4 regions of the Robertmurraya mesotrionivorans genome follow, and region 1 is predicted to be linked to each of the others. Evidence: riboswitches for the same ligand, from Rfam matches in the RefSeq annotation. Region 1 holds a riboswitch; each other region holds the start of a gene.
The links. Region 1 has a riboswitch for thiamine pyrophosphate ahead of thiW (energy coupling factor transporter S component ThiW). Riboswitches for the same ligand answer to the same signal wherever they lie in the genome.

Region 2: it holds a riboswitch for thiamine pyrophosphate, as region 1 does, so the genes downstream of both, ACRX5O_RS13275 (ABC transporter substrate-binding protein) here and thiW (energy coupling factor transporter S component ThiW) in region 1, are expected to answer to the same signal.
Region 3: it holds a riboswitch for thiamine pyrophosphate, as region 1 does, so the genes downstream of both, ACRX5O_RS04750 (thiazole synthase) here and thiW (energy coupling factor transporter S component ThiW) in region 1, are expected to answer to the same signal.
Region 4: it holds a riboswitch for thiamine pyrophosphate, as region 1 does, so the genes downstream of both, thiT (energy-coupled thiamine transporter ThiT) here and thiW (energy coupling factor transporter S component ThiW) in region 1, are expected to answer to the same signal.

The regions. Positions count from the first base shown of each region.
Region 1 covers NZ_JBPCCH010000002.1:385,001-393,020, forward strand. The annotation lists gene ACRX5O_RS06010 (NAD-dependent epimerase/dehydratase family protein) at 1-587, opposite strand, end outside; gene ACRX5O_RS06015 (aldehyde dehydrogenase family protein) at 650-1,210, opposite strand; gene ACRX5O_RS06020 (SDR family NAD(P)-dependent oxidoreductase) at 1,362-2,126, opposite strand; gene ACRX5O_RS06025 (TetR/AcrR family transcriptional regulator) at 2,415-2,987, opposite strand; gene ACRX5O_RS06030 (DinB family protein) at 3,495-3,995, opposite strand; gene ACRX5O_RS06035 (HPP family protein) at 4,021-4,575, opposite strand; gene ACRX5O_RS06040 (CGNR zinc finger domain-containing protein) at 4,702-5,283, opposite strand; gene thiW (energy coupling factor transporter S component ThiW) at 5,583-6,077, opposite strand; TPP riboswitch at 6,301-6,411, opposite strand; gene ACRX5O_RS06050 (alpha-glucosidase/alpha-galactosidase) at 6,590-7,918, opposite strand; gene ACRX5O_RS06055 (carbohydrate ABC transporter permease) at 7,975-8,020, opposite strand, start outside.
Region 2 covers NZ_JBPCCH010000007.1:97,829-105,848, reverse strand. The annotation lists gene ACRX5O_RS13290 (efflux RND transporter permease subunit) at 1-2,222, opposite strand, end outside; gene ACRX5O_RS13285 (EAL domain-containing protein) at 2,386-3,369, opposite strand; gene ACRX5O_RS13280 (peptide chain release factor 3) at 3,469-5,049, opposite strand; TPP riboswitch at 5,241-5,352, shown strand; gene ACRX5O_RS13275 (ABC transporter substrate-binding protein) at 5,455-6,450, shown strand; gene ACRX5O_RS13270 (thiamine-binding protein) at 6,462-6,755, shown strand; gene ACRX5O_RS13265 (ABC transporter permease) at 6,752-7,525, shown strand; gene ACRX5O_RS13260 (ABC transporter ATP-binding protein) at 7,512-8,020, shown strand, end outside.
Region 3 covers NZ_JBPCCH010000002.1:127,738-135,757, forward strand. The annotation lists gene ACRX5O_RS04720 (ABC transporter substrate-binding protein) at 1-256, opposite strand, end outside; gene ACRX5O_RS04725 (ABC transporter permease) at 253-1,020, opposite strand; gene ACRX5O_RS04730 (ABC transporter ATP-binding protein) at 1,017-1,769, opposite strand; gene ACRX5O_RS04735 (acyl-CoA reductase) at 1,783-3,216, opposite strand; gene ACRX5O_RS04740 (LuxE/PaaK family acyltransferase) at 3,207-4,274, opposite strand; gene thiH (2-iminoacetate synthase ThiH) at 4,288-5,403, opposite strand; gene ACRX5O_RS04750 (thiazole synthase) at 5,413-6,183, opposite strand; TPP riboswitch at 6,284-6,380, opposite strand; gene thiD (bifunctional hydroxymethylpyrimidine kinase/phosphomethylpyrimidine kinase) at 6,386-7,201, opposite strand; gene thiE (thiamine phosphate synthase) at 7,222-7,857, opposite strand; gene thiM (hydroxyethylthiazole kinase) at 7,872-8,020, opposite strand, start outside.
Region 4 covers NZ_JBPCCH010000005.1:78,460-86,479, reverse strand. The annotation lists gene ACRX5O_RS10745 (alanine/glycine:cation symporter family protein) at 91-1,512, shown strand; gene ACRX5O_RS10740 (VanW family protein) at 1,609-2,499, shown strand; gene ACRX5O_RS10735 (divergent polysaccharide deacetylase family protein) at 2,552-3,328, opposite strand; gene thiT (energy-coupled thiamine transporter ThiT) at 3,425-4,021, opposite strand; TPP riboswitch at 4,084-4,182, opposite strand; gene ACRX5O_RS10725 (methyl-accepting chemotaxis protein) at 4,268-5,959, opposite strand; gene ACRX5O_RS10720 (nitric oxide synthase oxygenase) at 6,060-7,148, opposite strand; gene ACRX5O_RS10715 (alanyl-tRNA editing protein) at 7,220-8,020, opposite strand, start outside.

The sequences.
Region 1 (8,020 bases):
ATAACCTGACCTAATTGTTCAGATGTTATAACCGACTTCAGTCGTTTTAACAACGGATTTAAAGGTTTTATTATATTGTATAGCATACGATATTGTGTTGTTTTTGAACGAACGCCATGCATTGGTAAAATTGCTGCCGGGCGTAACATATATGCTGCTTTACAAGGCATGCGAAGTAAGGTGTTTTCTGTTTTTCCTTCTATACGAGCCCACATTTCTTTTCCTTGCTCTGTACTATCTGCTCCCATTCCCGAAATATAAATTATTTTCATATTCGGATTGAGTCTCACTAATTGTTCGGCAGCCTTTATCGTCATTTCATAGGTGATATGGATATAGTCAGCCTCTAACATACCAGTTGATGAAACACCAATTAAATAAAAGCACGCATCAAATCCTGTCACTTTTTCCTGAATAGAAGAAAGCTCTGAAATGTCTGGTAACACGATTTCTTGATACTTGGCATGTTGATTTGTTGTGGGTCTCCGAACAATCGCTAATACTTGTTCCACCTCTGGATCGAGTAAACTTTCTCTTAATGCTAACTGACCTACCATACCTGTTACACCATATAAAATCACTTTCATTACTGCCATCCTTTCTTTGGAAAGCCGACTCTCGTTAAAGAGAATCGGCTTATTTATCACGATTATATGTTAATTGTTTTGTATTCTACATATTGACCTAATCCGATACCACCGAATTCACGACCAATACCACTTTCTTTATAGCCACCAAATGGTGTATCAAATGTACTTGCAGCACCATTTACAGTTACCGTACCTGTACGGATACGGCGTGCCACTTCTAATCCTTTTTCTTTCGAAGCTGACCATACACCACCTGATAAACCGTAGTTTGTATCGTTCGCAATACGGATTGCATCTTCTACATCTTCGTAAGGAATCATGACCATTACTGGACCAAAGATTTCTTCTTGAGCGATACTCATTGAGTTGTCCACGTCTGAGAATAATGTCGCTTGCACATAATTTCCTTGTTCTAAACCTTCCGGTGTTTCTAATCCACCTACTCCTAAGCGGGCACCTTCTTCAAGACCAAGTTTGATATATGATTTTACTTTCTCTTGTTGTGCTTTATGAATCATTGGTCCAATAAAATTTTCCATATTCATTGGATCACCAACAGTAATACCTTTTACCATTTCTTCCATTTCTTTTTCAAATTCTGCATACCCATTCCGGTTCAATAGGAAGGGCAGGTAGGGGGATTTGATTTTCGAAAAGTGAATTTCCCCTTACCAGCCCACCGCCAAAAATCCTCTGTACTAACTACTAATTGTACAATCTAGCCTTTCTCTTCCTATAAGATTCTGTCCACTTCCTTAGTTAACCTAGATATTATTTAGCGGTGAATCCGCCGTCAACGTTTAAAATCGTTCCTGTGGCAAAAGATGCCTCATCTGAACTTAACCAAACAATAGCATCTGCAATTTCTTGAGGACGACCCATACGCATCATTGGGTGCATTTGAATAATCATATTTTCATCATAGGTACCTTGTTCAATTGATTGTGCAATAATATCCGTCTTAATGGCTCCTGGAGCTACTGCATTTACACGTATATTTTCTTGTGCATATTCGATTGCAGCTGATTTTGTTAAACCTACAACAGCATGTTTCGTCGCAGCATAAGGTCCTGCGTAAGGAATACCGTTTAAACCAGCAATAGATGCTAAGTTAACAATTGAACCACCATGTCCTTGTTCTTGCATTTGCTGAATTGCATATTTCATTGCATAGAAAACACCCATCACATTTGTTTGTAACATTTTTCGGAAAAGCTCTCCATCTGCTCGAGCTACTGGTAACGTTTCTAAAGAGATTCCTGCATTATTAACAAGAATATCTAACTTTCCAAAGTGAGAAACAGTTTTCTTGATAAGTTCTTGTACCTTTTGTTCATTTCCAATGTCAGAAGTCACAAACAACGCCTCTCCGCCTTTCGCTACAATTTCGTCAACTACTTGGTTCCCTAATTCTTGACGACGACCGCTAATAACAACCTTTGCACCACGTTCTGCGAGTGTTAAAGCTGTCGCTTTTCCAATTCCTCCGGTTGCACCTGTAATTAAAGCTACTTTGCTTTGAAATGTTTTTGTCATTTTGTATGATCTCCTTTAATAATAAAATTTTTTGTCACTTGCTTGTTTCAATACTTAGATATTGATGAAAGACCAACACCTCCGAATAACGTCTGATTCTAGTGGCTTCAGAAATCACAATATCCACTTCAGTCGGAGGAACTTGGAGGTGATTGTCCCACCATACTTTGAACATGGAGATATCGAGTTTCAATCCATTGTGCTTTAATCATTTTCTAATATTTTTCTCCTTTCAATATACTTAAATTAAATGAACGTTCATTTAATTTAAGTGTAAGATGAATGCCATTATTGACTAATGGCATTCCAACTCAGTAACAAAGTGGTTTCAAATTCATCTTCAAGTGCAGTAAACATATTTTCATGATACCCCTTAGCGAGTTGGATAATTGGAAAATAGCAATATGAAATTAGTAACTCAGCTTTCACCTGTTTTAAATCACCCTTACTAATTCCTAGTTCAAAGTAATGTAACAAGGGTTTAAACAAAGGAACAGTATCATCCGTACACAGCCTATTCATAAAAGGTGATGCTGAGAATTGTTCCAAGAAAAGGAACCAGTCTTTGTTTTCAATCATGAATTCTAACGTGTTCTTCATAAAGATATAGCAGACTTCTTTAGAATCCATACCTTCATGAATATTATACATCATACTTCTACTCAACTTTTCCTTTACATCGAGATACAGCTTGACTAATAAATCCTCCTTACTGTCATAATAAACATAAATAGTTGCTGCAGAAATTTTAGCTCTCTTGGCTATTTTGGACATCGAAATATCCGCAAATCCAACTTCGTTAATCAATTGGATTGTAGAATCAAAAATGGCTTGGTTTTTATTTTCATCTTTATGTCTCATGGGTATTATATTAAATGAACGTTCGTTTATTGTCAAGCGATGAATTATAAGTTTTGATAATCTGGTGAGACTTATACCTATTAAGTTAACCTCACAGATTAGCCCTCAAGCGATAAAAATTTTTTTCATTCTTGAACTCCCTCAGTTTAATACGATTTTCTCACGAATGCTCGCTTATTCGCAGGATTTCATACCCTTTTAAATAGTTTTAACAGTTAAATGGGATGATTTCAGACCACTTTGGCTTCGTGAAGGCATAGTGAAATAAAGGAGTGCATTTTGTTGAACAAGTATTAAAGATGTTAGATTTTTTATGATTAACTATTTTAATATATCCCTGTTAATTTAATCTTTACTTTTTACATAATTGAAACAAAAGATATAACCCATGTAACTGTTTATGATTACCTTTGTTTAACCTGCAACTAGATTGATTTGAATCATTGAAAGTTTAATGGAGTGTGACAATAAATTTATTTAAAAAAATAAGACTTTAAACTATTACTTTTATTTCTCACTAAATACTTCACTCTTTCTCCCACTTTGAATAATTCGTTTGATTGATTTAATCGTATCAAAGTGCATGCCTTCATGGTATAAGCAAAAGCTAAGAAATTCTTCTACTGTTGATAATGTAAGACCTGTGGATGTTGTATAAGGTTGTTCTACAGCTTCTTTGATCCTAAATTTCAATACTTGCTCAATCCTACGGACTTGATTTTCGAGTAATAAGATTAATTCATGAATTGGTGGCACCTCTTCTCCCCAATCTCTTGGTTTAGTGCCTGGACTGAATAATTCTGTAAATTGATCAGGTATCTTCATTTCTTCTCCAGTGAAATGAAAGGCGAACTTTTCTTGCACGACATATATATGCCCGAGATTCCATTTAATATTGTTATTGAATCCTTCTGGAATGGAAAGTGATGACTCATCATTCATTTCTGCCACATGACCAATCGTATTATCCCGAACAAATCTTAATTGTTTAAAGATATAGTTTTCCACTTTATTCCCTCCTGAACATTCTTAATCATATCCAAAATGTAGGATATTCCCGGTTACTTCGCAAATTATTAATAATCAACGCAAAGAAAACAATTATCACCGAGCCGATTAATACCGGTGTAATTAAGTAACTCCAACTGTACGCGCCCAGCATAACAACAAGTGGGTCTGCCCCTGCTGGTGGGTGAGTCGTTTTTGTAATCATCATAAACGCAATCGCTAAACCGACAGCTAAACCAATCATCCAAGGTTCATTACCCAATAACTGATATATGGTTAATCCAACGAATGTTGAAACAAAATGTCCCCCAATAATATTTCTCGGCTGTGATAAAGGCGCGTTCCATGCACCAAATGCCAACACACAGCTAGCACCAAAGGGAGCCATTAACCATACGGCTGCTGTCATGTTTGTTAAAAGTACTAACGCAAAAATGGTTAAAAATCCACCGATTAACCCGGTTATTATGTCCTTTACATTTACCTTTAATGGACTTCTCCCTTTCCCTTTCATTTTAGATAAATAACGTACGTGAAATAAATGTGCTGCTTTTCGCTTTACTGTTGTAGCGCGATCCATTATTTCCCCTCCTTCTACTTATTTTTTACTATACATCAATATAACTAACCTGTCAAAACATATTTTAAGGGTTAGTTATATTGTATGCAAAAAAAAAACCAACTCTTGAAATAAGTCGGTTCTTCATTAATTATCGGATTTACGTTGTTGAAACCGTGCTGCTTTTTTTCTGTTTCCGCATATTTTCATTGAACACCACTTGCGTCTTCCACTTTCATCAATAAATAAAAGTACACAATCCGGATTGGAGCATCGTTTGAGGGAGGACAGCTTTTTTGTATCAATTAAAGTTAATACATCAAAGGCAATCAACGATAAAAGGGCATTCTCTACCTCACCAACAGGAATGGGAATCAATTTTTTATGCATTAATTTATAAGTGAATGGTGCTTTTTCGACAATTTTTTCTAAAAAAACAATAAATTGATCAGGAAATGACTGTCCATCTGTTATTAATTCAAAATAGTCTCTTAAAACAGTCCGCATTTCTAGAATACATAATAATACTTGTCCAATCCTCTCTTTGACCTTTAAGAATAGCTGATCATCCCAATAAGAGTTTTCCTCTTTTATTACATGAAGCCAGTCCATCAAATCCTCTTCCGAGAGCAATAAATCCTGACGTTGACCACGTCTTACTATTTCCGTGTTCACTAAATCAAGAGAAAGATAACCTGATATAAGTGGAAATTTGTTTGCTTCAGTCATTAAGTTTACCTCCCAATTTCTCTATTATATTCTAACCATTTAAATAATCGTTAAAAGGTTACATAATCATTATATCTTATTTTAGATTCATATTAGCCAGCTACTTATCAAGTAATGATACAAAGCTTTGAGTTTGTTGGTAATATGTATAATTAATATCCCCGGGTAACACGGCTAGCTTTTGAGAGGCTTCATAGTTCTCAATGGTTTTTGTAACTGAATCGACATCTGTAATAAAATAAGTTTTTCATCGAAAGTTCCCTACTTGCAAAGTTAGATGATAATATTTTCCTTTAAATTCATTTTGTAATAAAAACAGCTATTTTTTTCTTTAATAAGATTGATAGAATGATAGCAGCAAAAAATGCGCCCACAAGAGAACTAAAAATAAATAAAGGGATAAATCCAAACAAGGTCGCTTTTTGCCCCAGCAGTAATATGGCAATCGGGTAGGCAAGAATGGCCCCAATGATTCCCGTACCAATTACCTCACCTAAAAAAGCCATATAAATCTTACTTGTTTTTAAAAAGAAAAGAGAAGCCAAAAATGCTCCAACCATACTTCCAGGAAAAGCAAAAACTGAGCCGGTTCCCATGATGTTTCTCAATATGGAAACACATAGTGCTTGAGCAACTGCATAATATGGACCTAATAGGACCGCTGACAACACATTGATAAAATGCTGAATGGGAAATACCTTTGTAAATCCGATTGGAATATAAAGGAGATTACTCGATAGTGTCCCAATGGCAATCATCATGGCTGTTAATGTAAGTTTGTGTGTTTTTCTCATTTACAATATCCTCCTATTTATTAATAAAGCACTTAATGGTTCTTTTAAGGCAATAACAGTCTTCAACCATGTAGCACCTGAATAACCAAATTATAAATTATGTACAAACGCGTGATGAACTTTACAAGGGAATACTCTGAAATGGTTTCTCTATGTAACACAAAAAAGCCAGCTCCAATAATAATTGGACCTGGCCTTGTTAGTTTTAGAATGGTTACATTCATTCACTGGTTGGCTACTTTCCTACGCTGGTATAATCCAGATCAGGTCCAAAGGGTTAAAAAACTTTGCGTTTTTCTCTCAGCCCGAAGATAGGGCACCCCTAGTAGAAGTTATTTATTCAATTAAGCATTATAATAATCTAATAATTCCATTTCGTAAAGGTATTGGTATTATACTAATATGTTCCATCTTAAAACTCGTTTGCAGCAGATTCGCATAAGTAATAAAAACAGAGACCGGATTCATTCAGAATCCGGTCTCCTTTACGATGGACAAACTTCGACTAGGACCTATAATGTAATGGCTACGCCAGTCTCACTTTTAAATTTTGGCAGCCATTCACCATGTGCTTCAATTAAGTCGTCACATAGAGAAATAATGTCGTCCATGGATAACTCAGCAGCGGTATGTGGGTCAAGCAAAGCAGCCTGATAAATATATTCCTTTTTCAACGTGACTGCTGCTTCGATTGTCAGCAATTGCGTGTTGATATTCGTACGGTTTAATGCTGCGAGCTGCTCTGGAAGGTCTCCCACATAAGTTGGGGTGATTCCGCTACGGTCCGCGATACAAGGCACCTCGACACAAGCTTTCTCTGGAAGATTGCTAATCAGTCTTCCGGTATTTAAGACATTACCACCAAATTTAAACGGAACATCTGTCTCAATTGCTTCAATAATGCGCGATCCATATTCACGGGAACGAACATGATTCAAAGATTTATTGTTAACCAGATCCTCTCTCATAGCTACCCAGTCATTAATTTGCCTTTCACAGCGACGTGGATATTCATCAAGCGGAATATTGAAACGCTCAATTAACTCAGGGTAACGAGATTTGATAAAGTACGGGTGATATTCAGCATTGTGTTCAGATGACTCAGTCACATAAAACCCGAATTTATCCATTAGCTCAAATCGAACCATATCGCCATGCTTTGTTTTTTGCAATTCACGGGCTCTTCTCTTAATTTCAGGATACAAGTTAACGCCATCCTTGCTAACCTCAAGCAGCCACGCCATGTGATTGATCCCGGCAATTTTCTCCTTCACACCTGTACGGTCCATGCCCAATGCCTCAAATAAATCTTTTGTACAAACCTGCACACTGTGACATAGGCCAACCGTTTTAATATTTGTAAAACGATTCATGACCCCAGTCAAAACAGCCATCGGGTTGGTATAATTCATAAATAAGGCATCCGGACAAACTTCTTCCATATCCTTTGCAAAATCAAGCATAACCGGAATCGTCCTTAGGTTACGGAATATCCCTCCGATTCCAACTGTATCGGCAATTGTCTGCCGTAAGCCATATTTTTTCGGAATTTCAAAATCGATCACGGTACTCGGCTTATAGCCGCCTACCTGGATCGCATTGATTACATATTTCGCGCCTCTTAAAGACTCCTTCCGATCCGTATACGCTTTAATCGTAAGGTTTTTCCCGAGAGTTTCCTTTAAATTGTTCAGCATTTGTTCGGAATCACGCAAACGCTGTTCATCAATATCAAATAAGGCAAATTCGAAGCCGTCCAACGCGTCAACAAACATGCAATCTCCTAACACATTTTTTGCAAATACTGTACTACCTGCGCCAAGAAAAGTAATTTTAGACATAAGTGAACCTCCAATTTTTTAAGTTAGTTTAAATATATGATGCTTTTTCTCGTAAATTATCCTTTAACCGATCCAGATGCCAACCCTTTAACAAAGTGCTTC
Region 2 (8,020 bases), on a different contig from region 1:
TGGGTGGCAACACTCCCACGAGTTACGTTATTTACAATCATCGCAACTGCCGCTGGTGTCAAGCCTTGCTTTAATGCTTCCTTTCGATTCACCGTGATCTGAATTTCTTCTAGTTGTTCCATTAAGTCTGTTGTAACCTCATTTACTTCACTCAGTTTGTTCAACCTTGCATAGATTTTACCAACCGATTCTTCTAGCCTCTCCTTTTTCGTGTCCAGGATGCTGAATGTAAGGGTATTGGGATTCGACCCAGCAGTTGACTGCATATTAAATGATAGTTTAGCGGTTTTATTCGTGGACTTTGCTGCCGCTTCAATTGATTCCTTTACGTCATCCGCAAATTGAAAGATGGAGCGTGTACGTTCATTAAGCGGTTTCATTTTTACGTACATCTCTGCTTCATTCGCGTTTCTTGCTCCTCTGAAGGAGCCCTCCTGTGTTGTTCCAATTAGGCTAACAAATGTCTCAACATCCGATTCCTTTTTAAGCTCTTTTTCAATGGAAGTTAGTACTTTTTCTGTTTCTGATAACGCCATTCCATTTCCTAACTTGACACGAATGGTAAAAAATCCTTCGTCCGTTTTCGGTAAAAACTGCATACCTACAGTTGTTAAACTAAACCCTCCTCCAACTAATAGCAAAGTCGAAACGATTAAAACAAATATTCGATGTTGTAAACACCATCTCACTCCCTTTTCAAGCCTAAGAAGAACATAGGAGCTTTGTCTTTCCTTCTCAGCATTATGTATAGATGCCTTTAATAACCTACTTGCTAGCATAGGAACTACAGTTAACGATACTAACAACGACGCTATTAAGCTAAACGAAATGGTCACAGCAAATTCTTTAAAAAGCTCTCCAATAATTCCTGTAATAAAAACAACTGGTAAAAAGACAGCAACTGTTGTAAGAGTAGAAGCAGTGATGGCCCCACCTACCTCTTGTGAGCCAACACGAGCCGCTTCCTTTGCATTCTTGCCCAACGCCAAGTGACGATAAATATTTTCAATGACCACGATGGAGTTATCCACCAACATTCCAATCCCTAATGCTAGTCCTCCAAGAGTCATAATATTAAGTGTATAATCTGAAAAATACATTAATACAAAGGTAAAAATAACTGAATACGGAATAGAAACACCGATAATCAGTGGACTTTTTACATTTTTTAAAAAGAAAAAAAGAACTAGCATTGCAAATAGGCCACCAAGGAGTAAGGAAGTTGTTATATTTCCTATGGCTTGTTTTATGTATTCCCCTTGATCAAATATAATATCTGACTGAATATCTTGATATTTTTCCTTATTCAACAGTTTCTTTAATTCTTGAACAAATGCTCTAGATACTTCTGCGGTATTCGCATCAGATTGCTGAAGAACACTAAGAAGCACAGAAGGATTTTCATTTGTGCGGGTAATGGTACGATCATCCTGATTTTCTAGTTTTACATCACTTACATCACGTAACTGTATCTCATCACCCGTTAAAGGATTCATTGACACCGTTAAATTTTGTAATGTGTCTATAGAATCAAGGGTGGATATAATTCTTGTCGTTAGTTGTTTACCTTCAGTTAAAATTGGGTTGCCCGGCATCGAAATATTATTGGCCTGAATCAAATCGACTAAATCGCTTTGACTTAATGAGTACGCCTTTAATTTTTCCTGATCAAGTTCAACCTTTACTTCCTTTGCAGAGGTTCCAGATAAATTTACGCTCGCAACTCCATCCACTTTTGTTAACTCCAGTTCTAATTCCTGGGCTAACTGTCTCAACATCTCCTCATTCTCATCCGCACTTAACGATAGTTGAATTACGGGAAACTGCGAAGGGTCAAATTTTAAGAACCTAGGCTTTTCTGCATCGTCTGGGAGAGTTGTTAAATCAATGCGTTGAATAATTTCATCCTGTATTTCATCAATATGTGTCGTCCAAGAAAATTGAAGAAGGATAAAATTTGCGCCTTCCTGTGAGGTTGAGGTGAGAGTTTTTATACCAGGCAGAGTGGCTAAGTTACTCTCCAGTGGTTTTGTTATTTTTTCTACAATCTCCTCAGGACTTGCACCTGGATAATTCGTTACTACCACACCTACAGGAGGTTTTATCTCCGGTATTAGCTTTAAAGGGATATTCACTACCGAAACGATTCCTAGAATCAGCACTAAGAACATTGTGACAATTGTAAAAACTGGTCTTTTTATAGCATATTCGCTAATCTTCATTCGATTGCTAACTCCTCTCAAACCCTAACAGATTCAGCCGACTGAAAGCTTTTATGCCCCATATTATAAAGAAGCACAATATCGTATGCAAATAAGCGCTGTATTCAAACTCTCTGCTAAAAAAGCTTCCCCATTATTGGAGAAGCTTACATAAAAAGTATTCTTATAGTTGTAGATTTAGATATTGATCCCCTGCTTTTGGTTTTCCAATAAAATACCCTTGAGCTAGGTTCATCCCGAGGTCTCTACACAACTCTAGTTCTTCCATTCTTTCAATTCCTTCTGCCAGAACTTGAATGTTTAGGTCTTGTGCAACTAGTTGAACTTCCCTTAAAAACTTTTGTTTCTGCCTATCTTGATCGCAGTGGTCAATATAGCTTCGGTCAATTTTTACATAATCGGGATGTAGCAGTTCTAGCATGTCTATTGTAGAAAAGCCTGAGCCTACATCATCAAGGGCTACCTTCATCCCCTGTTTTTTGTAAGTGATAAACACCTTTTGCAAATGTTCAACATCTTCGATTTTCTCTGTCTCTACAACCTCAAACACTAAATCTGTTGGATCAATTCCATATCTATTAACTAGATGAAAGGTATGCTGTAGACAAAATTCCGGATTATAAATGGTCGATGGCAAAAAATTAATAAAGCTTTTGACCCCTTTTTTTATATACTTTCTACGAGTCTGTATGGCCACCTCTCTTGCCCTTTGGTCGAGCATCGATAGTAGCCCTGTTTTTTCTGCCACCTGAAATAGCTGTCCTGGTGGCATTTGGTTCATGCCATTCGTACGTAAAAGAGATTCAAATGCAAATAATTGGTTGTTCTGTAAATCGATGATTGGTTGTATATGTCCAATTAACTCCCCAGTTTGAATTACTTGAACAATCTCCCGATTTTTTACTCTCTCTAATAAAACAGGTAAAGACGTCAATAATATTGGCTTTACCCTTTCACTCGATAAAGCTGCTTTTACTTCCGGACGATTTTTCAGATCTATAGTCAGTGTATTTAAATGGTCTTCTAATTCTTGAAACGAAGAGTATTCATACTCAGTAAAAGTATTCTCATTATTCATCCCCTCGATAAATAAGTACCCTGAGGTATCAATTTTGTAACTAACTCCGCATTCGGTACATTTTTTCATAGAAGCTCCTCCAGGTCTTAAGAATCAATACTATTATACCAAAAGCAGAGTTTTTTCCTAGAAAAAAGAAGCCCTCAAAACACGAGGACTTCTAGGTACTTATTGGTAATCATCCATAGGATTATAAAGTGTAATGTCTGGATTTTTTTCTTGGAACCAGCGAAGAGCAAAATCGTTTTCGAAAAGAAATACTTTCTTATCATAGCGATCCTTTACTAATAGGCTTCGACTGCTAGAAAGATTTTCATTAATTTCTTCATTTTCAACCCAACGGACGATTTTTGAACCTAATCTTTCCATTAATACTTCTGCATTGTACTCGTTTCTCATCCTATGCTCAAACACCTCAAATTGGAGTTGACCAACGGCCCCTAACAAATAATCATCTGTTCGAACCGTACGGAAGAGCTGAATGGCACCTTCCTGAACAAGCTGCTGAATTCCTTTATGAAAAGACTTTTGCTTCATTACGTTTTTAGCAGAAACTCGAACAAAGAGTTCAGGAGTAAATTGTGGAAGCTTTTCGTATTGAAAGTTGTTTTTCCCAACTGTCAATGTATCTCCAATTTGGTACGTACCTGGATCGTACAAACCAATAATATCTCCACTAACCGCTTCATCAACCGTGTTTCTGTCATCAGCCATAAACTGTGTTGATTGAGAAAGCTTCATTGACTTTCCTAAGCGTGGAATATTGACTGTCATCCCTCTTTCAAATTTTCCTGAACAAACACGTAAAAATGCAATTCTGTCCCTGTGAGCAGGATTCATATTTGCTTGAATCTTAAAAATAAAGCCTGAGAAATCCTCTGATAACGGATCAATTTCCCCTTCTGTAGATTCCCGAGCTTGAGGTGCAGGAGCAAATTGAAGATATGTTTCTAGAAAAGTTTGAACACCAAAGTTCGCTAGGGCGCTACCGAAGAATACAGGTGTTAGTTCCCCATTTGCTATTCTTTCACGAGAAAATTCATTTCCCGCTTCATTTAAAAGCATAATTTCCTCCAACGTTTGGTCATACAAGGAGTATTGCTTTAGTTTATGATCTCCCTCGATTTCTCCATCTTCATTTAACGGAACAAATCGTTCTTCCTCTTCCACACGGAATTGTTCGATTCGCTTGTAGAAACGGTCATATATACCGAGAAATTCTTTCCCCATACCGATCGGCCAGTTCATCGGATATGATTCTATTCCCATAACCTCTTCTAGCTCAGCTAATAGTTCTAATGGAGACTTCCCCTGACGATCAAGCTTATTGATAAAGGTAAAAATCGGAATACCTCTCATTCGACACACTTTAAATAGCTTTAAGGTTTGCTCCTCAATCCCTTTTGCTGAATCGATAATCATGACCGCACTATCAACAGCTGTAAGAGTACGATACGTATCTTCACTGAAGTCTTGGTGACCTGGTGTATCAAGAATATTCACTCGACAGTCATTATAATCAAATTGCATCACACTCGACGTAACGGAAATACCACGTTGTTTTTCAATTTCCATCCAATCGCTCGTTGCAAACTTACCCGTTTTCTTTCCTTTAACTGTTCCCGCATCACGAATTGCACCACCAAATAACAATAACTTTTCTGTTAATGTCGTTTTCCCAGCATCCGGGTGGGAAATGATCGCAAATGTGCGACGCGATTGTACATCATCTTTAAAATTTTTTGCCATTATAGAAATTCCTTTCTTTCCTTACACAAATTCATCCATAACTTCAATCTTATCGTGACTGTATGAAGTTTGCAATGTGTTCTTTACAAAAGCGATAACAAACATATCATTATGTTCATCTATTCAAGAAAGTTCTTCCTTTTCAAGAAAATAATTTCTGCTATAATGAGATAGAAATCAAACTAAATAGGTAAGAATTGTAGGGGGACCGGTTGAAGACCGGTTGAGAGTGCATCCAATTGATGCTGACCCTTTGAACCTGATCTGGATGATACCAGCGTAGGGAACATATTCTTTAAACAATAAACTTGTTTAAATATATGCGCCCGGTTCAAAAACTGCGGCGTTTTTTGACGTCTATAAGTCCAGTTCATATTCCTACTTATACCATTGGAGGAGAAAGTAATGACAAAATGGATAGCTGCATTAGCAGCTTCTGTATTACTCGCAGGATGTTCAGGAACAAATGAACAACAAACAGAAAAGGAGGAATCAAGTGCTGAATTAAAAAAAGTGACTGTCGTTCTTGATTGGACTCCAAATACAAATCACACAGGGCTATATGTCGCAAAAGAAAAAGGCTTTTTTGAAGTGGAAGGTCTTGATGTGACCATTCAGATGCCTGGAGAGGCTGGTGCTGACCAACTTGTTGCTTCTGAGAAAGCAGACTTTGGTGTAGGTTATCAAGAGGGCATTACACAGGCTAGAGTACAAGGGGTACCGCTTGTTTCTATAGCTGCGGTCATTCAACACAACACATCTGGTTTCGCATCACCGGCATCTAAAAATATTCAATCTCCTAAGGATTTTGAAGGAAAAACATATGGTGGTTGGGGTTCACCTGTTGAAGAATCCGTCATCGACTCACTTATGAAGCAGGAACAAGCAGATGTAGAAAAGGTGAATATTGTAAACATAGGCGATGCAGACTTCTTTACCGCTGTTGAACGTGATATTGACTTTGCATGGATATACTACGGTTGGACAGGCGTGGAAGCGGAATTACGAGGAGAAGACATAAATATGGTCTACTTAACCGATTACTCCGAAAAGCTAGACTACTATACACCTGTGTTAACAACTAGTGAAAACATGATTAACAACGATCCAGAAACAGTAAAAGCTTTTGTTAAAGCGGCTTCAAAAGGCTATGAATTTGCTATCGACAATCCTTCCGATGCGGCGGACGTCCTAATCAAAGCTGCTCCTGAGCTTGACGCAGAGCTTGTTAAGAAAAGTCAGGAATGGCTTGCAACCAAATATCAAGACGATGCAGACCAATGGGGTCAGCAACGTTTAGAAGTATGGGAAAACTATGCTTCTTGGATGCTTGAAAATGGGTTACTAGAATCAGAGTTAGATGCAGAAAAAGCCTTTACTAATGAATTTTTACCACAATAGGAGTTGGTCATATGGCAAACGCGCTTGTTAGTATACAAATTATCCCTAAGACAAAAAACGGTGAAAATGTGATTCCTTACGTAGATGAAGCAATAGCCATTATTGATGCGTCAGGAGTAAAGTATGAGGTTCATCCCTTGGAAACAACTATGGAGGGTGATCTTCAGGAACTTTTTGCAGTCATTACGAAAATGAACGAAAAGATGATTGAAATGGGAAGCAGCAATGTTATTTCGCAGGTGAAGATTCTTTATCAACCAGGTGGAATAAAAATGGATACACTTACGGAGAAATATCGTTCATGATACAAAAATTACAAAAAGGGTGGAGACCAATTTTTGTTCTCCTCCTTTTATTCATTGGCTGGGAATTCACCGCAAGAATTACTCAGGTTCCAACTTGGCTTCTCCCAACTCCATCACAAATTTTTAACGAACTCATAAATGGTTGGAGCAGTGTCTCTGTACATCTTACATCCACCATTCAGCTTATTTTTCTAGGCTTTGTTTCTGGAGTTACCGTAGGTCTGTTAACTGCCTTTATTTTACATAATATTCCTTTTTTAAAAGAATCTTTATATCCGCTTCTCATTTTATCGCAAAATATACCCATTATCGTACTTGCTCCACTTCTTGTTATATGGTTCGGCTTCGGTCTATTACCAAAATTAATTGTTATCACTCTGGTTTGTTTCTTTCCAATTACGATTTCAGCCATGGATGGATTTCGCCAGGTTGCTCCAGATCTCTTCCATTATATGCAAATGGCAGGAGCAACAAAACGACAGTTATTTTGGAAACTTGAGTTTCCGTTTGCCCTTCCCTCAATCTTTTCAGGTCTGAAAATTTCAGCGACTTACAGTGTCATGGGAGCCGTTATATCTGAATGGTTAGGATCAGAAAATGGTATTGGAGTCTATATGACACTCTCTTCCTCATCGTTTCGAACAGATCGCGTGTTTGTTGCCATTTTTCTCATTATGGCATTAAGTTTGTTATTTTTTATCATGATTAATTGTTTGGAGAGATTTATAATTCGTTGGAAAGCTGAGGGGAACAATCGTGGAGCATCTTGAATTACAAAATGTGTCTTTTTCTTATCGAGATAAACAAATCTTACATGATCTCAACCTCTTTATTAAGAACGGGGAGTTCGTAACGATTCTTGGTCCCTCCGGAAGTGGAAAAAGTACGATTTTCCAGTTAATCGGTGGCCTGCAGGCTCCACAAGCAGGGTCCATTATACTCGAAGGAAATGACATTACAGGTAACAGAGGACATATTAGTTATATGCCCCAAACCCCTTCCTTACTACCTTGGCGAACAATCATTCAAAATGTCGTTCTTGGCCAAGAGCTGAAAGCTAAAAAGGATTACGAAATGGCTATGGAGATGCTGCGAAAAGCGGGGCTAATGGAGTATAGAAATGCTTTTCCTCACGAACTTTCAGGGGGTATGAAGCAAAGGGTTGCATTTTTACGGGCACTTCTAAGTCCCCAGCCCATCATATGTTTAGATGAGCCATTTTCAGCTTTAGACGAGTTAACTCGTCAGGAAATGCAGTTATGGCT
Region 3 (8,020 bases), 260 kb from region 1:
CCAGGATGTTCTTAACCGCATCTCCTCCACCAGCACCAGGTATGTATTCAAATGTTAGATTTTCTTTTTCAAAAAAACCTTTTTCCTCAGCCACATATAAGTTGCTCTGTTCGACAATTGGTTTGCTCCATGAGGCCATTCGAATCGTTTCCATTTGTTTTTCCGTTTCCATTGGTTGACTACTTTCCTTTGAACAACCTGCTACTATGACTGTTAAAACTAGTAAAATAGGTAGTAATAATTTAGTGAATTTCACGAGTTTTTCCTCCGATAAGTTGTATATTTTCTTAAAAAAAGATGTTCGACGGCATATATCGAAGCGTACAAAAGAATGCCAATAGTTGTTAAAAGGATAAAGGCAGAAAATAATAATGGCGTATCCATCATTCCTTGTGCCACGATAATTAACGCACCCAATCCCTTATTCGCACCGATAAACTCACTAACAACCGCTCCAACCACACTAAGGACAAGCGCCACCCTCATACCCGAAAGCAAGTAAGGGATGGCAGTCGGTAGCTGCAGTCTCCACAAGGTTTGCCATTTGCTTGCTTTTAATAGCTGAAAAAGGGCTAACCGGTCCTTGTCGACTACTAATAAGCCCGTTATGGTACTTTCAAATAAAGGAAAGAAGCTGATTAATGCGACAATCAAAATCTTTGGCGTATATCCGTACCCAAACCATAGAATGAGAAGCGGAGCTAAAGCGACTTTTGGCATCGCTTGTGTTGCGATAATATAAGGCTTCAGAACAAGTCGAAGGGTGTTCGACTGTGAAACCAATAGGCCTAGCCCGATTCCGATGAGAGCACCTACAAAAAATCCGCTAATAATTTCAACTAGGGTTGTGAAAATATGTGGCAGAAAATACCCACTAAGTAACAGGGTGAAAAGATTTTCTGCAATCGTTGTTGGTGTGGGTAAAATTAACGGTGATATTTTCTTCACCTTTACAATCATCTCCCACAAAATAAGCAAGGAAATAAATAGTAGAGTCGAATATAGATAGATTTTCTTCATAGTTGAAGCCTCTCATTCATATCTTGCTGAAAGTTGAAAAAAGACTGATCAAATAAAATAGACTTCTGTCGTGGTCGAGTAAACGGTACTTGGTACTCTTGAAGAATTCTTCCAGGTTCCCCACCTAGAAGAATAATCCGGTCAGACAGGAAAAATGCTTCCTGCAGATCATGAGTGACAAATAATACGGTTGGTTTGTACGTATTGATTAATTCATTAAGTTGAACATGTAACTGATCCTTGGTAAAAGAATCTAGTGCAGAAAATGGTTCGTCCATCAAAAGGATTCGTGGCTTATCAAGTAAAGCTCGTACGATTGCCACTCTTGACTGCATTCCTCCCGAACACTCATATGGAAATTTATGAATCGCATCCGTAAGTCCGACACGATCTAGCATTTCCTTTGCCTTATGCATATCTTTTTCTGTCAATTTTCTCTTTAACTGGAGTGGAAGTACGACATTTTCCAAGATCGTCTTCCATTCTAGCAAAATAGGTTTTTGAAAAACGTATGAAAGCTCTTCGACCGGTTCTTTCACCTCATGTCCGCCTATTGTAATCATTCCAGTGGTAGGCTTTTGCATTCCTGCAATCATTTGGAGCAGACTCGTTTTTCCGCAGCCACTTTTTCCAACGATGCTGATGAATTCCCCTTCCTTCATATCAAGGGAAAATTGACGGATTGTATCCTTTTGATCTTTGTCATAGGTAAGACCAATCTCTTTTAATTGTATATATGGTGGCTGCATTTCCATTCTCCCCTTATATTCGGTTCGGATCATACGCATCCATTTCGATTTCTATGCTAGCCTCCACGTCGACCCAACGAACCAAATCGGCTAAATGAGGTCTGCCATCATGATGCCAACCAGGTTCTGGTTCTCCCATTCTGCCTAGAAAGGTAAGTCGATTGACTCCACATTGACCGAGCACTTCTATGATGGAACGAAAGTTGTTTGGAGTGCAGGCGACCCCAACGGTTTGTAATAATCCTCGTATTTCATTAAGATAGGAAGGTACATCGACAATGGACTGAACGGGAATCACATACACAAAGCGGTTTAATGGCGATATCGGAAACGAAGTAGCTTTCTTATCGTAAACAACCGTCCAAGAAGTACTTTTCTCGCTTTCGAAAAGTGCTATATCTTTCGTTTGAAAGGCTTGAAATTGAAAGGTTGAGCGAGTCTGAATGATCGCTTGATTTTCCTGTTCGCTTAATCTAGCTCTTGGCATTTTCACCTCATAATTATTCATTTCTTGCGCTAGCAAACTAGCAAATTCACGTACCGAGACATTCCCCTTTTCCTCGACAAAAAAGACATGAGGAGAAAGACAGGCTTGTTGATCAAATTGAGAAGCATCCTTCGCAGCCCTCCTGGCAGTTTCGGTTACGAGAACACGCTGTAAGCAGCCTTTTGCTATAAAGCCAGCACTTAGTTTATGTCCATGTGCATGTAGATTGACGTGAGGTGGAACTTTTTTTCTAATAGAATCAATGGACTTCTCGCTTCCATATGCGATCACTGCTTCTGACGAAGAGAATGCTATACTCTCTAATTCTTCTTCTCCACCTTTCCACCAAATGATGGCGATTGATTCCGCTAAGTCTCTGTCAATCTCTCTCAATGTTTCAACAAACAGAGAAGGAAACAAAGGCTCGGAGGAGGAGAGCTTCCCAAGTGTACTAGACTTAACTAAAAGACTACTCACTAAACTCCATAGCGGCAAGGCAGGAACATTTCCGGAAAATACATGCGTAATGAGCTCTGGTCCATATGCTCTTGTTAAGCCTCCTGATGAACGTGGACGAAAGCCGTCAAGGACGAGAGGATTGGGGAAATCCACCTCTACCATTCTTTGCAGCTTTTCTTTACGAAAGGAACGTAAATACGAATCTAAAAACACACGTATCATTTCCGAGTCATATCCCGTTACAATTGGAAGAAGCTCTTCCGCTAGTTTTCTATAGTGATAGTTCGGGTCAAGCCAGAGTTGAATGGCTTGGTCAAGGATGTCAATAATGTCATTCGTTTTCCGTGCTTGTAGCTTTAGTTGCTGCTGTCTTAGATGTAAAACGACTTGTTTCAGTTCCTCACACGTAAGTTTTGGTACAAGAAGTGTTAGAGAATCAAACGTACGTTCTTCATAAGATGGTGAGATCATGCTTGGGACACAACCAATTTTTAGTTCCATTTACTTACTCCGTTACGAAACTGCTCTACGGCGAGGGAACAGCCCTTTGCTTCTGCCCCTTCGCTTCTTCCTAACAAGTAAAATCCATCTTTTTCTGCAATCCCCAAGTCCTCCGCCATAACCCCAAGGACCGAATGGAAGTTGGCTAAATCATAATGAACGAGAATTCCTCGCTCTCCATCTTGTACACACAAACCATTTTCCGGATTGATGACAACTGTTCTTACCCAATGAGGGGCTTTTTGTCGACCAGATCCGTTTTGATCGTAGAACTGGGAGCTTAGTTCAGTCATTCCATACATGTTCACACAATCCTCAACGGGTAAGTTAAACGCTTCTGCCACCATTTGTTTAAATTGATCTGAACTCATTTCGATGGCTCGACCCTTAGAACCACCTGTATCCATTAAACGGCTTCCTTTTGGTAATTGAAATCGGAGGTTTTTGTCTTTCGTGTACTCAACAAAATGGATAAAGGAAAACGTAGCCCCTAACAAATATACAGGGGTGTTTGTACGTTCAGATTCTTCAATGAACGAGACAAGCTTTTCGAAATCATAAGCTCCATTGCTAGCGATATAAACACTCTCCTCTGTTCCGTAGTTGCGAATGGCTGTATACAAATACTGTGACAGAGAGGAATTTGGCATTTCCGTTGGATTCGGAAATAGTATAGCCATTTTCACTAGGTTCTTGTCTTTCATGATATTTTCTTCAAAATGAGTTTTCATTGAAGAAGTCCACACCTCTAAGTCACGGTGAAAATTTCTCCCTTGATTTCCACTTGTCGTTCCGCTTGTTTGAAAATACGTCTCCGCCTCTTCAATCGGTGTACAAGCAATGTCGGCCTCCTTAAAAGCACTTACTGGTACAGGAGGAATTTGCTGATACGATTCAACCATCGATGGGTTAATCTTTCTTGATCGACAAAACTTCCTGTAAATACGATTATTTTCGTACTGATAGGCGAAAACCTGTAAAGCTAATGAATCAAATGAATCTCTTTCTTCATCTTCAATAAAAGTGAGAATTCTTTGCTTGATATCTTCATAGTGCATGATGTGGCTCTCCTTATGATGAATGTGTCAGTATCTCCCAATCTTTTACGACAGGTTGGTAGCCAAGTTCTCTTAATGATTCCTTTACCTCAGCCACACTTCTTTTGTCCGATATTTCAAATTGGCTATGTGTGTGTTCTTTATTGGCATAGCCCCCAACAACGGTTGATGAGGCGGCAGACATTTTGGTCACTCCCAATGGAAGTAAGTGACGTCTTAGATCCGCGCTTTCTCTCGTTGATAGAGTCATACCTGCACGTGGTAAAAATAAACGGGATGCTAGCATTGCTTGAACCAAATTTTTATCTGTTACATCAACCTTTGGTTGAAAGCCACCAAGGTTTGGCCGAATTCGAGGAAATGATAGAGCAATATCCGTTTCAAGATAATTTCTTTGTAAATAATGACCATGAAGTCCAGTGAAAAAGACTTCCTTTCTCCACTCATCCATTCCTAGTAGTGCTCCGATATTGACGGATCTCATGCCAGCTTGAGCACCTCTTTCTGGTGCATCTAGTCGATAGCGATAATTCCGTTTCGGTCCCTTTAAGTGATGCTCTTTATAGATTTCTTCGTTGTACACCTCTTGATATACGGTTAATCCATCAATACCACGAGCAACAAGTGTTCGGTACTCTTCAGTGTCTAATGGCTGTATCTCAATGGATAAAGAAGAAAAATACTTTTTCATCACATCAATCGTTTCACACAAATAATCGACTGAGGAATGTAGGCGAGATTCTCCCGTTAGCAGGATAATATGGCGTAAACCCATTTTGACAAGCGCCTTCGATTCTTCTTCAATTTCAGACAATGTCAGTTTTCTACGTGGAAAGTCGTTATCGATACTAAAGCTGCAGTACGTACATTTGTTCACACAATAATCGGTTAAATATAGTGGTGCGTATAATTGAATCGTACGTCCAAAATGCTGTACGGTACGGTTATGAGCGATTTGTGCCATTTCTTCTAAACAATTTTCAGCTGCTGGAGATAAAAGAATTAAAAAGTCTTCTGTATGAAGTCTCTCTTTTTGCAAAACCTTTTTTACGTCTTGAGTGGTGATGGAGGAAAAAAAGTCGTCAAATGGGTAATTTTTTATTTTTACATATTCATCATAAAATGACATTTCACTCACCTACCCTAAAAATCCTGTTAATGGAGATGACGCTTGTGCTGTCGTTGTCGTCGGTCCTACTCCACTTAGGTAGGCTTTCCTTCCAGCCTTGACTGCTAGATCAAAGGCGATGGCCATTTCAACGGGATCCTTTGCTGTAGAAATGGCTGTATTTACCAGTACAGCGGCTGCCCCCATTTCCATCGCTTCGGCTGCTTCAGATGGCTTTCCGATTCCTGCATCAACAATGATTGGAAGCTCTATTTCTTCTATTAAAATTTGGATCAGTTCCTTCGTCCGAATTCCTCGATTTGAACCGATCGGAGATCCAAGTGGCATGATGGCTGCTGCTCCAGCATTTTGCATCGCTTTTGCTGCCATTAAGTCAGGGCTCATATAAGGTAGAACGACAAACCCTTCATTCGCTAGGATGTCAGTTGCCTTAGCCGTTTCGTAATTGTCGGGAAGCAAGTACTTTTGGTCGGAAATGACTTCGATTTTAATCCAATTACCCATACCGGCTGCTCTTGCAAGTCGTGCAATTCGAACCGCTTCGTCTGCGGTTCTTGCTCCCGATGTGTTCGGAAGTAAAATCATGTCTTTAGGAATGTCTTCTAGAATGTTCTCTTCTCCAGTAGCATTCAAGTCGACTCGTCTTAAAGCGACAGTAACAACCTGTGAACCGGATTGAGTTAGTGCTTCTTTCATTAGCTTGTGATTATAAAATTTGCCTGTTCCTGTTAGTAGACGGTTATGTAGCTGTGTGTTTCCAATCGTTAATAAGTCGGTCATTGTGGTTCCTCCTATAGGTTTGTTTTGGATAACAAAAAAGACTTACCAATCTTGGCAAGTCTTCACATTCTTACATGGAGCTCTTCCTCATAATAGAGCTCACGCAAAATGATTGCTTCCCTACGTTGGTTCTAACCAAATCAGGTTCAAGGGTTGGAAAGTTTCCTCTCAGCCTTAAGGCACCCCTAGCTAATTTTGTATTTTATTTGATTCCGATTTTTGCTTTATTTCGTTTGTAAGCCCAATGATTGGTTGGACCGTGACCGGATCCAATGTTTAGATCATCCTCAATGGCTGCCTGTATAAAGTCTTTTGCCACTTGCACCGCTTGAACAACCGGGCTTCCTTTTGCGAGTTGTGCGGTTATCGCAGCGGAAAAGGTACAGCCTGTGCCATGAGTATTTTTTGTGGAAATACGACTCGAAGTAAAGGTGTGAAATTGCTGTCCATCATATAAAAGATCAATCATTTCTTCACTTCCTTGATCATGGCCGCCCTTAATCATGACAGATTCAGCACCCATGACATGAAGCAATTTTGCTGCTTGCTTTCGGTCATCCATCGTCTCAATTTTTATTCCTGTAAGCACCTCTGCTTCGGGAATATTTGGAGTAACGATAGTCGCGAGTGGCAGTAATTTTTCTTTTAATGCTTTTACTGCTTCGTTTTGTAAAAGTGAAGCTCCACCTTTTGCAATCATCACCGGATCTACGACGATGTGTTTCATCTCATAAAATTCTATAAATCTCGCAACCGCCTCAATGGTGTCACTGTTAAATAACATCCCGGTTTTGATCGCATCTGGACGCAAATCTTCAGCAATCGATTGGAGTTGTTCTTTAATTCCTTCCAAAAGAACACTATAGACACCTTGTACCCCTGTTGTGTTTTGTGCGGTTACAGCTGTTATCACTGACATTCCGTACACATCTAGTTCTTGAAATGTCTTCAGATCGGCCTGTATGCCAGCCCCTCCACCACTATCTGAACCTGCAATGGTTAATGCCTTATTTACCATAGTGAATGACCTCTCTTTGACTAAAATTCATCAACTAATCTACGTAAAAGCTTGGTATGCTGTTGGATATGACTGGTTCGACAAATATCGGAAATGATCGCTAGGCCATTTGCTCCTGCTTTCATAACGGTTTCTCCGTTGACAGAATTAATTCCACCAATCGCAACAAGAGGCAGAGAGATTCCTGCGTTACGAAATTCAGAAAAGATATCCAAGTTTTGTTGTTTTTCGGTATCCTCTTTTGAAATCGTAGGATACATCGGTCCAATTCCTAAGTAATCAGCTCCGTCTCGAACAGCTTGAAGTCCCTCTTCAACCGTATGAGTTGATACACCAAGAATTTTGTTAGGACCGATTGTCTCTCTCACATATTTTGCATTTTCATCGTCCTGGCCAACATGAACTCCATCAGCATCAAGAGCAATAGCGAGTGGTAAATCATCATTGACGATAAATGGTATCCTATGTTTCGCGCAGAGTTCTCGTAGTTTTTTTCCAAGCTCGTACTTCTCTATCTCTCCAAGAGAATTGCTCCCTTTTTCTCGGTATTGAAAGCACGTTATTCCACCTTCAATCGCTAAAGCTAACGTTTCTTCAGGTGTTCGATCCATGCAATCTTGACTGCCCATAATAAAATACAGTTTTAGAAATTCCATTTTCCCTATGCTCCTTATATGGTTGTGACTTTTGAATACACTTTGGCAAGGTCTACCACATCAGAGGATGAAGTGAGCATAAGTTGGTTAAGAAATTCCATCTGGAAAGTGCCTACATGATGGTCTCCTGTCGCTAAAACTGCACGCTCAGCAACTGCTCCAT
Region 4 (8,020 bases), on a different contig from region 1:
CAAAAATATCAATTGACATATAAGAAGAATTTCTAGATAATTCAACTAATGTGCATAAAAACTCAAATTTCGACATCAGGAGGATAATCAATGGAATGGATTCAAACAATTGTCGGACAAGCAAATAATATCTTTTGGTCATATATTTTAATTGGCTTGTTATTAGGCTTGGGCATTTATTTCACCATAAGAATGCGCTTTGTCCAGATCGTAAAAATCGGGGAAATGTTTCGCGTACTAAAAGATAAAAATACAAATGTATCGGGTGGAAAAGGGGTTACCTCCCTACAAGCATTTTTTATCGGTGCTGCTACAAGAATTGGTACAGGAAATATTGCTGGGGTAGCAATGGCTATAGCAGTTGGTGGTCCTGGTGCTGTTTTCTGGATGTGGATGGTTGCCATTTTAGGTGGCGCTAGCGCGTTTGTTGAAAGTACTTTGGCACAAATCTATAAAGTAAAAGATGGAGCCGGATTTAAAGGCGGCCCAGCTTATTATATGAGAAAACAACTCGGTTCCGTTGGACTTAGTAAAGTATTTGCCTTTGGTATCATATTTTCTTTTGGATTAACATTCATTGCTGTTCAAAGTAATGTTATTGCTGCTTCTTTTAACAGTTCATTTGGTTTTGATGGATTACTTGTAGGCATCGTATTAGCCATTTTAACGGCCGTAATTATATTTGGCGGAGTACAACGTGTCGCAAAGTTTTCGTCTGTTATCGTACCGATTATGGCATTCTTTTATATTATTTTAGCCGCATACATTATCATTACGAATATTCAGGAAGTACCAGGCGTTTTAGCACTTATTGTTAAAAATGCATTTGGGATCGACCAAGCAATTGGTGGTGGCATGGGTGCTGCGATTATGATGGGTGTAAAAAGAGGGTTATTCTCAAATGAAGCTGGTATGGGTAGTGCACCAAATGCTGCTGCGACTGCAGTTGTGTCTCACCCTGCAAAGCAAGGGTTTGTTCAAGCACTAGGTGTGTTCTTTGATACTCTTGTAGTTTGTACAGCTACAGCATTTATTATCTTACTGTCTGACTCTTATACGACAGGTCTTCAAGGTATTGAACTGACACAAGCATCTTTAGGTGAACATTTTGGAAGTTGGGCAAGTCTCTTCTTAACCTTTGCCATTTTTATGTTTGCATTTTCTTCAATTATTGGGAACTACTACTATGGGGAAGCAAATATAGAATTTGTTCATAAAAGTAAAGCTACCTTAATTATTTTCCGAATTCTAGCTGTTGGAATGGTCATTTTCGGTGCTGTTGCAAGCTTACAAATTGTTTGGGATTTGGCTGACTTAGCAATGGCCATTATGTCCTTTACAAACCTTATTGCCATTGGTTTACTTGGTAATATTGCTTTTAAAACACTTGATAATTACCTTGAACAACGTAAGCAAGGTCTTGACCCTGTGTTTTTTGAAGATAGTATCCCTGGATTAAAAGGGGTAGAGAGCTGGCCTAAACAAAAGCAAGAAACAACTGAAAAAGCTTAATCAAAAGACTGGGAATTCCCAGTCTTTTTCATTTCTTAATCCCCGCATAAGGAAATCATGAACTTGGAATAATACTCATGGTACCTAAGTGGAAGGATGATACGATTGAAATTAACTGGACTTTTATCTATTCTCATGCTTATTCAACAACCAGCCAATCACGATGTACTTACATTGATTGATAATGATCAACCCATAATGAGTGTAGATCGTGAAGAACTAGTTTTTCCTCTTCCCAATACTCCTCTTATGGACTTGCATCATCTTGACATCTTAACTGCTGAACTTTCCCAACAAGTATACATAGAGCCGAAAAATGCTTTTCTTGATGAACATGGAAATTTACAGCCAGAGCAGCTGGGATATCAACTCGATAAGAGAGCATTTCATACCCTATATCACTCCTATTTTTATAGTAAAGGTGCTAAAACGCTTAAAGTACCTAAAAAATCCATTTTCCCAGAGGTAGATAGTGAGTTATTGTCAAGAATTCGACAACAAGCGATCGGATATTATGTCACTTATTTCAATAGCTACAATACCTCAAGAACAAATAATATAAGAATATCATCCGAAGCGATAAATAACTACGTCCTATTTCCAGGTCAGACCTTTTCGTTCAATGAGGTGGTTGGTCAACGGACAAAAGAACGTGGATATACGCCAGCTCCTATTATTGTTCGAGGTGAGCTTTCTGAGGGGGTCGGCGGAGGTATTTGCCAAGTGTCTTCTACACTCTTTAATGCTGTGGATCGAGCAGGGTTAAAAATCGTGAAACGATATTCTCACTCCAAACGTGTCCCTTATGTTCCTCCAGGTCGCGATGCAACAGTCAGTTGGTATGGGCCTGACTTTGTTTTTATGAACAACTATAAGCATCCTATCTTAATACGTTCAAAAGTGAGAGGGGGTTCCGTATCCATACTTTTGTATACTTCAGACGATGTGAATGTTGAACTTAATCAAGTTCCAAGCATGTATCAATAAAAAACAAGGCTGTCCAATGAATGGGAGGATCCCACCCACTGGACAGCCAATTTTAATATAGATGAAAATACTTTGATCGAATGGAATCAGATAACAGTTCGGATACCGGGACGACCTTTATATGCTTCTGCTTAAATTCAGTCATTGACTCAGTAACACCTAACGAGCATACCTTACCTGATGTACCAACATGTCCAATTGCAACAGCGGTTCCCCTGCTCTCCGCAATCCTTGCAAGGATAAGCATTTGTTTTTTGACCTGATTCACAGAACAGATATCATCCAAAAACACGTCTCGCTTAATAAAAGGTACATTTAATTCCTCAGTGATTTCCTCAAATTTTGATTTTGGACTTGTTGCACTATCTACAATATATAGCTGCTTTTCCTTTGCTACTTCGACAATAATTCTGACAATCTCCTCATTTTCAACGACAAGCGAGCCCATATGATTATTTAATCCCATAGCATGAGGAACACTATCGATAGCATCAATGACTCTCTTTCTTACTTCTTCCTTTGATAAGTCATTCGTTATTGGCTTCGGCCCTAACCAAGAGGCCTTTCCCTTTTTTGGCTGCATAGGCAAATGTACCATAATCTCTAAGCCATTTTCATATGCCCATTCTGCATGCTTTTTAGAAAGTTCATTAAAAGGCATAATAGCCGCCGTTATTCTCACATCACCTTCTAGAAAATCCTTTACACCTCCCACACCACCGCCAAAATCGTCAATAATAATAGCTGCCTTTTTCACTTCCTGGCCATGCCCATGATGAGGGAACAGTGTAAAGATGACCAAAAAAATGATAAATGAAGTTTTTTTCATAAAATCCTCCATTTTAATGTTAGTTCTTGGGATAGTTTGTCTCATTGAGGAAAAACCATACAAAAAACTCGTCCAAAACATTGGACGAGTGTTAGATTACGATATTTTTTTCATGGTCTCTGAAGAGGAAACCCTTTTGTGGAGAAGAAATCTTGGTGAGCTAGACACTAATAAGAATAAAATAACGGAACAATAGATGGCTGCCCCAATCATTGTACCACCATTCACGCCTAGTGAAAATAAGAATGGAGACATCCCATCCGGTGCATATTCTCCCCAGAATAAAAATCCCGCGATAAAATGCCAAAAATAACGAGCCGCACTTCCGACGAATGTGGCAACTATCATCCATTGAAGGGCTTTCTTTTTATTTTCAGTAAGTGCTACCTGAATTTTTTTCATAAAGAAACCTGCAAATCCAATAAACGCAAAGGCCAGAAAATACTCAATGAAGCCCTGTAGCGGAGTTAGAATATAGGCATCACCCATGGCAATTTGTAATAGTCCCCATAAAAAGCCAGAAGCGGTTGCAGCAACGAATCCCCATCTAAAGGCAATAATTAAAATAGGTAGCATCGCAAATGAAATGGAAATATTAGGCGATAGCTTGATCGATGGAAGAAGGTCTAGAATTAATGCAAAGGCTGCAAAAAAAGATGCTTCAATCATCATGATTAATCGTTTGTTTCCCATATAAAAAATCTCCCCTTTTTGGAAACCTCAAGGAGAGCGTAGATAGACATGATTGCACGAAAAATTCAGTCAGTCCACATCCCTGCGCTAGAATTATCTAACAGGTTCAAAGGGTCAGAACAAACGTTCACTCTCAGCATGACGCTCCCCTTGTGGTTTCTTCGTATGTAGTTATAATTTCGTTTTCATTATATCATATAAAATTAAATAGAAAAGCATCTAGTTGGAACTAGATGCTTTTCATGTTTATATTTTAAATCGGCGAACTAGCTGTTGTAAGGTTTCGGCCATTCCTGATAGGTCTTGAGCACTTGCGGTTACTTCTTGGAGGGTAGCAACGTTTTCTTCTGTTCCGGCTGCTACTTCTCTAGTTGTTGCAACGCTTTCTTCTGCGATTCCTTTTACATCGTCAATTGCTTGTACGACATTTGAACTATGCATACTTAGTAGCTCGATGGCACATGAAACGTCTGATACCTTTTCAATTACGTCTCCCATTGACTCTCCAATAAGAGCAAACGCTTTCTTTGCATCCTGACTATATTCGAATCCTTCAGATACTTTGTGAGACTGTTCTTCCATTGCTGAAACGGCTAGATCCGTCTCAGATTGGATATAAGAAATCATTTTTGTAATTTGATCGGCTGATTTTTTTGATTCCTCCGCGAGCTTTCTTACTTCGTCAGCAACTACAGCAAATCCCTTGCCATGTTCACCTGCTCTTGCAGCTTCAATTGCGGCATTTAAGGCTAGCAAATTCGTCTGATCTGCAACAGTGGTAATCATATTAAGGATAGAAGTAATTTCATTCGAGCGTCTCCCTAACTGACGAATGATTTCTGAAGCATTCAAAACTCCATCATTGATAAGATTCATTTGGTTAACAACTTTTTCGATAGATAATGCTCCTTGATCTGTAACTTGAAACGTATTATCAGCTGTGACGAGCATTTTTTCACTACTTTTTGTAATTAAATTTATATTGCTAGACATCTCTTCAATCAATGTGTGAATTTTGGTTAAATGTTGTAGTTGCAGATCCATACCCTCTGAGTTTTGTTCAACAATATGAGAAATTTGTTCACTTGCTTGAGTACTGTCCTGCGCACTTGTACTTAGTTGTTCACTACTAGCTGCAACTTGAGCTGATGAATCTCTAACTTGAACAACTACTTCTCTTAATCCAGAAACCATTAAGTTGACAGACTGTATCATTGCCCCTATTTCATCTTTATTTTTCACTTGTATCTCATCAATAGAAAGGTCTCCGCTCGCAACCTTCTCAATAGCTTTAGATGCATAAACAATTGGTTTTGCAATCTGTAGACTTATAATTGTCGCTAGTGCTAATGCCACAAGAATCGCAGATACACTTATTACAATCATTATTGTGACAATTCCATCTATTTTTTTTGTGGTCAAGCTACTCGCATGGTCTAAATGTTTTTCCTGAATAGATAGAAGTTCATTTACTTTTGCATTAAACTGCATACCTAACGTTTGTGCAGTTGATTTTGCTAGAATTAAATAACCTAATTCATCATTGTCTTTCTTCATTTGTATTTGGTCTTGAGCAAACTTCGAATCATTTTTTGACATTTCCTCAAGAGCAGTTAACGTATTTAATAACTCCTTATCAGTGATTGTTGTTTTTAATTTCTTCATAGAGTTATCAAAGCTCTTTACTGCCTCATCGTATTCTGTAATATAGTCAGCTTCTCCAGTGAGTAGGAAGCTCCGAACGGCTGCTGATTTTCTAATCATTTGCTCTTGGAGATTTTTCACTTCTAGCTTTTGACCTACTTCTTCTTTTAAGAATGATTGATACGTATTGTTTACTGAATAAAGTTGAAAAATCCCAGCACTTGCTACAACTACTAACATGAATAAAACAATAACAAAACTACCTATAATTTTTTTTCGAACAGTGATATTCATGATTGCTCCCCCATTTATAGGTTGTACTTTATACCTATATTAACAATAGTTCTTTTGATATGGAAGCGTTTTATTTTAATTAAAAAGAAATAGACAAAATCTATTTCTTTTCGTAAGGAGCCACTTGATAAAAATAATTTGGCAATTGAATGCTATTGTCATATTGCTGGTGAAAAATATGGGTTAATGCGGGAGAAACAGGGGGTATCAACCAAGTCCAATTGCCTGTTAATTTCCGGCTTTTTTCTTTCTCTCTTTCTTCAAACAACTTAAACTGAGCCGCAGCGGTATGATGGTCAACAATACTTACTCCAGCCTTTTTATAGGAATATAGAACCGCTCGATTCACTTCAAGTAGCGCTCGATCCTTCCAAAGACTACTATTTCTAGACAAATCTAATTTCATGTGATCAGCAACTAAAGGCAACACATTATATCGGTCTTCATCCGCTAAATTTCTAGCCCCTATTTCTGTTCCCATATACCAGCCATTAAAAGGGGCAGCCGTGTATTGTATTCCACCAATTTCAAGACGCATATCAGCAATCATCGGTACACCATACCACTTTAATTCTAGTTCTTCAAACCATTCATATTCCGGATGTGAAAGATTGACCTCAAGAACTAGACTCGGAGGGATAGTTTTCCAATTTGGTTTTTCATGATTTACTTGAACCACTAGAGGTAAAAGGTCAAAATTTGTATGGTTCCCCTCCCACCCTAGCTCTTCACACACCTTTGTAAATGGAATAGAGTGAGGGTCTCCAATCAATCCGTGCTGTGTATCATATCCAGCATATCGAACAAGCTGGTGGTTCCAAATCCGTATGGAATGTTCCTTTGTTTCCTGTTTGAAAATAGAAATGGTCGGTCTAATATGACCATTGTTTGTCGCAAATTTGATATGTTCGAAAAGTGCATGGATGATCTCATCGGATTGATGTAAATGACGACAATCTTTAACAATCAAAGACTCCCAAAACAAACGTCCAATACATTTATTACTATTTCTCCATGCCATCTTTGCCCCATGGGAAAGTTCTTCATATGTATGTTCATATGTTCCCGTCTTACGAATCGAACTTTTTACTTCTTCCAATCTTGCTAACAAGGTAACATGATCCTTTTCTAGTTCTAAATAGCAAAGATTGATAAATTCTTCTGCTTTTTGGAGTAAATCTTCATTCAAGGCAAATCCCTCACGTTTATTAGTTTACATAATAATATTATCGTAACCTTTAGAGCTTACTGGAATCTCATTCACTTCAATTGATGTAAAAGCATTGTAAGGAGTGCATCAGAAGTTATCGTTTTAGCCTCTCCACCTCCTTGTGCCTGTTTTTCATTTCCTCCTCCCCTTCCATTTATCACTGGCAATATCGATTGAGCAAGATTCTTCATATTGATAGCCGACTCTTCTCTTTGACACACAAATTGAAGTTTCCCATTTATCGCTGAAACGAAAAGGACATTGACTTCAGGGTCAATAGCCAAAACATATCGAGCAATGGTTTGTAGCTCTTGGAGGCCCTTATCTGCAAAAGTAGCTTGAACGACTCTATGGTGCGCAACTTTTGTTGTTTCTTTTAATAAATCCTGAGCTTCAAACTGTAAAATAGTTTCTTGTAAAACCTTTATTTCTTTTTCAAGTGTTTTATTTCTATCAATGAGTCGGAGGGCAGCAGTCTCTAGTTCATTTTGAGGTGCATGTAAGAGACTTGTTAACTTTGATACAACAGTTGTCTTATCATGAATCTGCTTTCGAACACGGTGACCACATACAAACTCGACCCTTGTCTTTTTCTTTTGTCGTTCAGTACCCAAGATAGTAATGGCTTGAACTTCACCTGTATTTTGTGGATGAGTACCTCCACAGCCGTTATAATCAAATTCTGGAATGATTACTAAGCGGATATTTTCTTCAACTGAAAGGGTTTTCCGTAACGGATATTCGCTTACTTCCTCTTTTGAAACCCATTTAGTCTCTATTTTTCTATGTTCTAGAATGATTTGATTAGCTAATTGCTCGACTTTTTCCAGCTCTGTAGAAGAGATATTCTC